Regions from separate parts of the Claveliimonas sp. genome, predicted to be linked through region 1. Evidence: predicted binding sites of a transcription regulator. Region 1 holds the regulator's gene; each other region holds the start of a gene.

Region 1 (3,288 bases):
CAAGATCATGCAGGACGGCAGACAGGTAGATCTCTATCTGAAAGAGAAAAAATCGGACGAGGACGGCTATCTTACATGGGATGTAGAGCATTGGTCAAGCATTGAACCCAAGAGATTTATCCGCTGCTATTCTCTGGAAGGAAGAGTGCTGGGAGAGTCTACGGGACATAATATTTATGATCTGGAAAATGAATTTAAGCCGGAAGAAGCCCGGAAGATAGAATTAAGTTAAGAAAAATCCCGGAACGCAAACGAATGGGTGCGTTTCGGGATTTCTTCTATATATCATGTCTGTGTCTGCAGATGCTATTACGTTATATTCAGAACCTCTTTCATATCGTTTGGAAGCGGGGCAGTAAATTCCATAAATCTTCCTGTAATGGGATGTGAAAATGACAGCCGGTAGGAGTGAAGTGCCTGCCGGCTGATGTATTTCATATCCGGATTATAGAGATAATCTCCGATGAGAGGATAGCCGAGGTACTGCATGTGCACCCGGATCTGATGGGTGCGCCCGGTTTCCAGTTTCAGGGCGACTAATGTGTGAGGACCGTACACACCTACCGTACGGTAGTGAGTGACAGCGTTTTCCCCGTGCTCAAAGTCTACCATCCGCTCGATAATGGAAGTGCCTTTGCGGGCAAGAGGCGCGCATATGGTACCGGACTTAGGACTTACATGTCCGCTGGCAATAGCCAGATATTCCCGGCACAGGGCCTTTTCGCTTACCATAGAGGAAAGAATGCCGGCGCTGACAAGATGCTTTGCAACCACCGTCAGACCGGAAGTGTCTCTATCCAGACGGTTGCAGCAGCGGAAAATGAAAGGTTTCCCCTGTTCCTGATAGTACCAGGCCAGTGCATTTGCCATGGAATTGGTATAATTGTTCATGGACGGGTGGATGGGCATTCCAGCCGGCTTATTGATGACAATGATATCCTCGTCTTCGTATATGATATCCAGCGGCAGATGGACGGGAGGGATCTTTTCCGAGGATTTCTCTTCGCATATGTGCACGGAAAGCAAGTCCCCTTCCTTAAGCTGCTGGCGCATATAGTAGTGGACGCCGTTTACCAGAATGCTTTTGGGCATCCGTTTGATAACAGAAAGGTTCTGGCGGGAGTAGCCTTTCCTTTTCAAAAACTGCTCTACCCGAAGCCCGTCCGCTTCTTTTCCTATTTTATAATCAATGGTTCGATTCATATATTTCTCCTGTATTCAGAGTATGCCTGTGAATAGTAGCAGTATATCACGTAAAAAATAAAAAATCTATAAATCCTGTTGACAAATAAAATTGGGAGTGATACATTAATAACCGTAGAGATTAGCACTCGGATGAAATGAGTGCTAACAAAACAAAAGGAGGCAGTTAGGATGCAGAATGCAGAAGGACTGGGTGAAAGAAAACTGAAAATTCTTCATGCGATCATCCAGACCTATCTGGAGACAGGAGAGCCGGTAGGATCCAGAACAATATCCAAATATACGGATTTGAATTTAAGTTCTGCGACGATCCGAAATGAGATGGCTGATCTGGAAGAACTTGGATATATCCTGCAGCCTCATACATCGGCAGGAAGGATTCCTTCGGACAAAGGATACCGCTTATATGTGGATATGCTGATGGAAGAAAAGGAGCAGGAGCTGAATGAAATGCAGGAGCAGATGCTGCAGAAAGCTGATAAAATGGATCAGCTTCTGAAACAGGCAGCACAGGTGCTTGCGGCAAATACCAATTATGCGACCATGGTTTCCACTCCGAGAAACAGTGCCAACAGGCTGAAGTTTATTCAGCTTTCCCAGGTAGATGAAGAGCAGGTTATTGCAGTCATTGTGCTGGGGGGAAATGTAATCAAGAATAAGATTATTAATGTAAGAGAACCCCTTGGCAATGAAAATCTTCTGAAACTGAATATGCTTTTGAATACATCACTGAACGGCATGTCTATTGAAGAAATCAATCTGGGACTGATCGCGAGGCTGAAAGAGCAGGCTGGAATCCACAGTGAAGTGATCAGCGATGTGCTTGATGCAGTTGCCGATGCAATACAGATTGATGAGGATATGCAGATTTATACAAGCGGCGCTACGAATATTTTCAAATATCCGGAGCTTAGCGATAAGCAGAGCGCCCAGGAAATCATCAGTGCCTTTGAGGAAAAACAGCAGCTGACCGAGCTGGTTACCCAGACCCTTTCACAGGAAGACAATACCGGGATTCAGGTATATATTGGAGATGAGACTCCGGTACAGACCATGAAAGACTGCAGCGTTGTAACTGCAACATATGAATTGGGAGATGGGATGCGGGGTACGATAGGTATTATCGGACCGAAGCGAATGGATTATGAACATGTGTTAAAATCGCTGAAGCGCCTTCAAGGTGAATTGGATGCGATGTTTCATAAGAAAGAATAAGAAAGGTGGATGAACCCTTGGAAGAGAATAAAAAAGAGACAGGACAGGAAAAGAGCCAGGAAGAAATGGTAAAAGAAGCTGTGGAGGAAGCAAAAAAAGCAGCAGCTGACCAGGAAAATGCTGAAACAGACAAAGAGGAAACAGCAGAGGGTCAGGAAGAAGCCAAAGAAGAAGACGTTAAAGAAGGGGAAGACACAGAAGAAACCCAGCAGGAGAAGCAGGGCGATAAAAAGTTCTTTGGCAGAAAGAATAAAAAAGACAAAAAAGATGAAAAGATCGAGGAGCTTACAGATAAGCTCACAAGGCAGATGGCCGAGTTTGATAACTTCCGCAAACGTACAGAAAAGGAAAAATCCCAGATGTATGAGGTTGGAGCGAAAGATATCATAGAAAAAATCCTTCCGGTTGTTGACAACTTTGAGCGAGGACTTGCAGCGGTAGCTGAGGAGGATAAGGAGCATCCGTTCATGCAGGGCATGGATAAGGTGTATAAACAGTTGATGACTACACTGGATGAGATTGGGGTGAAACCGATCGAGGCAGTGGGTCAGGAATTTAACCCTGATTTTCACAATGCAGTGATGCATGTGGAGGATGAAAATTTCGGTGAGAACATGGTAGCCGAGGAATTTCAGAAAGGTTATACCTACCGTGACAGCGTGGTAAGACACAGCATGGTAAAGGTAGCAAACTAACAGGCAAACAATCAAATTTTTATAAAACAGGAGGAATAGATCATGGGAAAAATCATTGGTATTGACTTAGGTACGACAAACAGCTGTGTAGCCGTAATGGAAGGCGGACAGCCAGTAGTTATTGCGAATACAGAAGGCGCAAGGACAACACCGTCTGTAGTGGCATTTACAAAAA
Region 2 (3,288 bases), on a different contig from region 1:
TTGTCCTTAGAAAAACGAAAAAAGGAAGAAAATATTACGGATGTGAAGATAATCCGGATTGTGATTTTATGTCCTGGCAGAAGCCGTCAGAGCAGAAATGTTCAAAATGCGGCGGTTACATGGTAGAAAAGGGAAGTAAACTTGTCTGTATGAATGAAAAATGCGGATATGTAGAAGCAAAAAAAGCAAAAGATAATTAAGAAAATTTCGCATAATCATTGTAATTTCCAGAATTGTATGATAATATAATGTTCAAAGGATGGAGGATGCTTATGAGTGTACAATTATTAGATAAAACAAGAAAAATCAATAAATTACTGCACAACAATAACTCCAGCAAAGTAGTTTTCAATGACATCTGTGAAGTGTTGACAGAAATATTGGATTCCAATGTATTGGTAATCAGTAAAAAAGGAAAAGTTCTTGGAGCCAGCAGATGCAGTGGTGTAGGTGTGATCACAGAATTGATCAAAGGTGAAGTGGGCTGCCACATTGATGAAATGCTCAATGAGAGGCTTTTGAATATCCTGTCTACTAAGGAAAATGTAAATTTGGAAACTCTGGGATTTTCCCCGGAGGCAGCAAAAGGATATCAGGCGATCATCACTCCCATTGATATTGCCGGAGAGAGGCTTGGAACATTATTTATCTACAAACAGAATGCCGGCTATGAAATTGATGATATTATTTTAAGTGAGTATGGAACAACAGTAGTAGGCTTGGAAATGCTTCGTTCTGTAAACGAAGAAAATGCAGAGGAGACAAGAAAAGAACACATTGTACAGTCAGCCATCAGCACATTGTCCTTCTCGGAGCTGGAAGCGATCATTCATATTTTTGATGAACTGGAAGGAACAGAAGGGATTCTTGTGGCAAGCAAAATTGCAGACCGGGTGGGAATTACCAGATCAGTCATTGTAAATGCACTCCGGAAATTTGAAAGCGCCGGAGTAATCGAATCAAGATCTTCCGGAATGAAAGGTACTTACATTAAAGTAGTGAATGATTATGTTTTCACAGAACTGGAAAAGATCAAAGAAGAAAGAAACAAATAAAAATCAGGACAGCACAAAGCAAAGGGTATCGGGGAACTGATACCCTTCTTTTGAGAAGGAGGACTTTATGTTTGAAAAATGCAGCGCAGTGCTGAAGATGACCAGTGTATTCCTGGAAGACGAACCCCTGGACAGGACAGAGTACACATGCACAGTCAGCAGGTATGATGAGGAAGGTGAACGCATATATCTGGTTATGAACGGAGAAGATATTACAAGGATATCGCTGGATGCAGAATACAGCTGTACCCTTATGGCTGAAGAGGAGCTGGTATGCCAGGGGAGAGTAAAGGAAAGATTTCTTGATAAAAATGGAAGCCAGCTTGTATTTGGCATTGAAAATGGATTTTATAAAAATAATCTAAACTAACAGAAAGTGTGTTGACAAACGAAAAGGAGAGTGCTATTTTATAACTAGAGTTTTTTAGCACTCTCTTTTTATGAGTGCTAACAAAATAGATAGCTTAAAGGAGGAACCATTCATGAAATTAGTACCATTGGGAGACAGAGTTGTATTGAAACAGTTAGTTGCTGAAGAAACAACAAAATCCGGAATTGTTCTGCCGGGACAGAATAAGGAAAAACCGCAGCAGGCAGAAGTTATCGCAGTAGGACCGGGTGGAGTTGTAGACGGCAAAGAAGTAGAAATGCATGTGAAAGAAGGACAGCAGGTTATCTATTCCAAGTATGCTGGTACAGAAGTAGAAGCTGATGAAGAAACATACATCATTGTAAGACAGAGTGATATTCTTGCAGTGATTGAATAGAGATACAAATAAGCTAAGATAGATTACAGATCATAGACATTGAAAATAGAAGAACTAGGAGGAATGTTATCATGGCAAAGGAAATCAAATACGGAGCAGATGCCAGAGCAGCTCTGGAATCAGGAGTAAATCAGCTGGCCGATACAGTCAGAGTGACACTTGGACCAAAAGGAAGAAATGTAGTCCTTGACAAATCTTTCGGAGCTCCGCTTATTACAAACGACGGTGTAACGATCGCAAAAGAAATTGAGCTTGAGGATGCTTTTGAAAACATGGGAGCGCAGCTGATCCGTGAAGTTGCATCTAAGACAAACGATGTTGCCGGAGACGGAACAACAACAGCAACTGTGCTTGCACAGGCTATGGTCCATGAAGGAATGAAGAACCTGGCAGCAGGAGCAAATCCGATCGTTTTGAGAAAAGGAATGAAGAAAGCAACAGAGACAGCGGTAGAAGCGATCCAGAAAATGAGCAGCAAAGTAACAGGAAGAGATCAGATTGCAAGAGTTGCAGCAATTTCCGCAAGCGACGATGAAGTAGGTGAAATGGTCGCAGAGGCAATGGAGAAAGTTTCCAACGACGGTGTTATCACTATCGAGGAATCCAAGACTATGCAGACAGAGCTGGATCTGGTAGAAGGTATGCAGTTTGACCGCGGATATGTATCTGCTTATATGGCAACAGATATGGATAAAATGGAAGCAAATCTGGAAGATCCGTATATTCTGATCACAGATAAGAAGATTTCCAATATCCAGGAGATCCTTCCTCTTCTTGAGCAGATCGTACAGGCAGGAGCAAGACTTCTCATTATTGCTGAAGATGTAGAAGGTGAAGCTCTGACAACTCTTATTGTCAACAAACTGCGTGGAACATTTAATGTGGCAGCGGTAAAAGCTCCGGGATATGGTGACAGAAGAAAAGCAATGCTGGAAGACATTGCAATCCTGACAGGCGGACAGGTAATTTCCGATGAACTTGGGCTGGATCTGAAAGAGACAACAATGGATCAGCTGGGACGTGCAAAGTCTGTAAAAGTTCAGAAAGAAAATACAGTTATTGTAGATGGACTTGGAGATAAAGAAGCAATTGCAGCTCGTGTTGCACAGATCAAAAAGCAGATCGAGGAGACCACTTCTGACTTCGACAGAGAAAAACTTCAGGAAAGACTTGCAAAACTGGCAGGCGGTGTGGCAGTAATCCGTGTCGGAGCAGCAACAGAGACAGAAATGAAAGAAGCAAAACTTCGTATGGAAGATGCTCTTGCAGCTACAAGAGCGGCAGTCGAGGAAGGAATTATTGCCGGAGGCGGATCTGCATATATCCACGCTTCCAAGGAAGTGGCAAAACTTGCTGATACTCTGGAAGGCGACGAGAAGACAGGAGCAAATGTTGTACTGAAAGCTCTGGAAGCTCCATTGTTCCACATTGTTGCAAATGCAGGTCTGGAAGGTGCGGTTATCATC
Region 3 (3,288 bases), on a different contig from region 1:
TATCTGCAGAGGAAAAAGATGAGATCGTAAATGCGGTAAAGGACGAAAAGGCTGTAGACGGAGAACTCCAGGTCCGGATGCAGAATCTGGAGGTGAAATCAGACAGTGAAACTCTGGATGTCTATCTTACAGTACCGGAAAGTACAGAACATATTGAGGATTTCCTTACATTCCGAAGCAGAACCTCATCAGAATCCTATACGCTGGAAGACGAGGGAGCTATCCTGACAGAAAAAGCGGCGGAAGCCCTTGGCGTGGAAATCGGAGATACCGTGAAGCTGGAAGATAACGGTCTTGGTGAAAAGGAAGTGACGGTAGAGGCTATCAGTGAAAATTATATAGGACATTACATTTATCTGTCACCGGAATATTATGAGGAGCTATTTGGAGCACAGGCAAAATATAATGGAGTCCTTGTGAAACTGAAGGATGGAAAAGAAGATCAGGCGGAACAGATCGGAAGCCGTCTTCTGGACAATGAAAATGTGCTGAATATCAGTTACACTACCAGTATAGAAGGCAGGCTGGATGATATGCTTCAAAGTTTAAATCTGGTCATTGTTGTACTGATCATATCGGCCGGAATGCTGGCTTTTGTAGTACTTTATAATCTGAATACCATTAATATTACAGAAAGAAAACGGGAACTTGCAACCATCAAAGTACTGGGATTTTATGACATAGAGGTGGCTTCCTATGTATACCGGGAGAATATTCTTCTCACATTGATAGGAGCCCTTGCGGGAATGGGGCTTGGACGGCTTCTGCTTCAGTTTATTATTGTCACTGTGGAGGTAGACGAGATCATGTTCGGCAGAGTGATCCATTTCCCGAGTTATCTGTACAGCCTTCTCTTTACATGGGGATTTTCCATGTTCGTAAACTGGGTAATGTATTTTAAACTGAAGCGCATTGATATGGTAGAATCCTTAAAGAGCGTGGAATAAATTTATGAAATTTTTATATTTTTAAGGGAATTATTAGCACTCTTACTAAAAGAGTGCTAATTTTTGGTTGACATTTAAAACAGAGGGTATTATCATATTTTTTAGACGAGAAAAAGAGAATTTATAAGGAGTGATATAAATGGCAGCAAAAAAAGGAAATTTATCTATCAGCAGTGAGAATATTTTCCCAATCATTAAGAAGTGGGTGTATTCTGATCACGACATCTTCGTCCGCGAGATGATCTCAAATGGGTGCGACGCCATCACAAAGCTGAAAAAGCTTGATATGATGGGAGAATATCAGATGGCGGATGATTATAAACCGCAGATCCAGGTGATCGTAAATCCGGAAGAAAAGACACTGAAATTTATCGATAATGGTATCGGTATGACAGCAGATGAGGTGGAAGAGTACATTACTCAGATCGCCTTTTCAGGAGCAACAGAATTTTTGGAAAAGTACAAGGACAAAACAACGGAAGATGACATGATCGGACATTTCGGACTTGGATTTTATTCAGCGTTTATGGTTGCTGATGAAGTTCATATCGATACTCTTTCCTATAAGGAAGGATCTGTGCCGGTGCACTGGGTCAGCAATGGCGGGACAGAATATGAGATGTCAGACGGAAATAAAGAAGGAGTCGGAACGGAAATTACTCTTTTCCTGAATGATGACAGCCTGGAATTTGCAAATGAGTATCGTGTAAGAGAAGTTCTGGAGAAGTACTGCTCTTTCATGCCGATGGAAATGTTCCTGTCCAAAGCCAATGCGGAGCAGGAATATGAGACGATCGATGAGGCTGACCTGAAAGAGGATGACGTTGTTGTAGAACGGATCCATGAGGAAGCCAAGATGGAAGAGAAGGAAAATGAAAACGGGGAGAAAGAAATGGTAGAAGTATCCCCGGCAAAGGACAAAGTAAAGATCAACAAGCGTCCGGTTGCGATCAATGACATCCATCCTCTCTGGACAAAACATCCGAATGAATGCTCCAAGGAGGATTATATAGAATTTTACAGAAAGGTGTTCCTGGACTACAAGGAGCCGCTCTTCTGGATTCATTTAAATATGGATTATCCTTTCAATTTAAAGGGTATCCTTTATTTCCCGAAGATCAACACAGAGTACGATTCCATTGAGGGAACCATTAAGCTGTATAACAACCAGGTATTTATTGCTGATAACATCAAAGAAGTGATTCCGGAGTTCCTGATGGTATTAAAAGGAGTGATCGACTGTCCGGATCTTCCGTTGAATGTATCAAGAAGCGCGCTTCAGAACGATGGATTTGTGACAAAGATTGCAGATTATATCTCCAAGAAGGTAGCTGATAAACTGAGCGGTATGTGCAAGACTGACAAGGAAAATTATGAGAAATACTGGGATGATATCAGTCCGTTTATTAAATTCGGCTGCCTGAAGGACGAAAAATTCTGTGACAAGATGATGGATTACATTCTCTTCAAGAATATCGACCATAAATATATGACTCTGAAAGAGTGTGTAGAGGAAAACGGCGGAACTTTAATCGACCCGAAGGATCAGAAAGAGGAGACAGCAGAGACAGAGGGTGAAGAGAAGAAGGAAGAGCCGAAGACTACTATCTATTATGTGACAGATGAACAGCAGCAGAGCCAGTATATCAATATGTTCCGCACTCAGGGACAGGATGCGGTGATCCTGAACCACAATATCGACTCTCCGTTTATCACACAACTGGAACAGAGGAACCAAAATATACAGTTCCAGCGCATCGATGCTGACATTACAGAATCTGCAAAGGAAGAAGTGAAGGAAGAAGAAAAAGAAAACTTCCAGAAAACAGCGGATACTTTAACAGAGGTCTTTAAAAAAGCTCTGGATAATGATAGACTGAATGTAAAGGTTGAAAAACTGAAAGATGACAAGGTGGCTTCTATGATCACTCTGTCAGAGCAGAGCAGACGTATGCAGGAAATGATGAAAATGTACGGTATGACGGGAATGGATCCGTCCATGTTCGGTACAGACAGTACGCTGACTCTGAATGCCAACCATCCACTGGTCCAGTTTGTAGTTGAAAACAAAGATAATGAGAATGTTCCGGTGATCTGCAAACAGCTTTATGATCTGGCAATGCTGGCTCATAAGCCTTTAAGCCCGGAAGAGATGACAGCTTTTGTACAGAGAAGCAATGACATTATGATGCTGCTGACAAAATAAAAGCGGATGGGACACTCTTTTGACAAGAGAAGAGGATGACAGAACAAAAATGGAAAGGAGAGAAAGTATGGCAAACACGATTATTACAAAACAGAAGGATCTTCCGAAACTGGCTTTCAAAACACAGGCTCTTGC

Evidence for each region. Region 1 encodes HrcA, which represses chaperone genes, less so after heat shock. Its sites were predicted from a motif close to TGTTAGCACTCNNNNNNNNNGAGTGCTAACA; they were not measured.
Region 2: a site for HrcA is predicted at 1,478-1,508, ahead of WJ238_RS04405 (co-chaperone GroES). Genes of this name have one in related genera too.
Region 3: a site for HrcA is predicted at 979-1,009, ahead of htpG (molecular chaperone HtpG). Genes of this name have one in related genera too.

What each region holds. Positions count from the first base shown of each region.
Region 1 is NZ_JAYAZJ010000084.1:46,375-49,662, forward strand. Features, by position in the region: gene WJ238_RS08005 (hypothetical protein) at 1-232, shown strand, start outside; gene WJ238_RS08010 (RluA family pseudouridine synthase) at 310-1,203, opposite strand; gene hrcA (heat-inducible transcriptional repressor HrcA) at 1,375-2,418, shown strand; gene grpE (nucleotide exchange factor GrpE) at 2,484-3,113, shown strand; gene dnaK (molecular chaperone DnaK) at 3,156-3,288, shown strand, end outside.
Region 2 is NZ_JAYAZJ010000059.1:63,023-66,310, reverse strand. Features, by position in the region: gene topA (type I DNA topoisomerase) at 1-200, shown strand, start outside; gene codY (GTP-sensing pleiotropic transcriptional regulator CodY) at 273-1,055, shown strand; gene WJ238_RS04410 (hypothetical protein) at 1,123-1,425, shown strand; gene WJ238_RS04405 (co-chaperone GroES) at 1,538-1,822, shown strand; gene groL (chaperonin GroEL) at 1,894-3,288, shown strand, end outside.
Region 3 is NZ_JAYAZJ010000075.1:15,996-19,283, reverse strand. Features, by position in the region: gene WJ238_RS06755 (FtsX-like permease family protein) at 1-947, shown strand, start outside; gene htpG (molecular chaperone HtpG) at 1,087-3,153, shown strand; gene WJ238_RS06745 (ECF transporter S component) at 3,221-3,288, shown strand, end outside.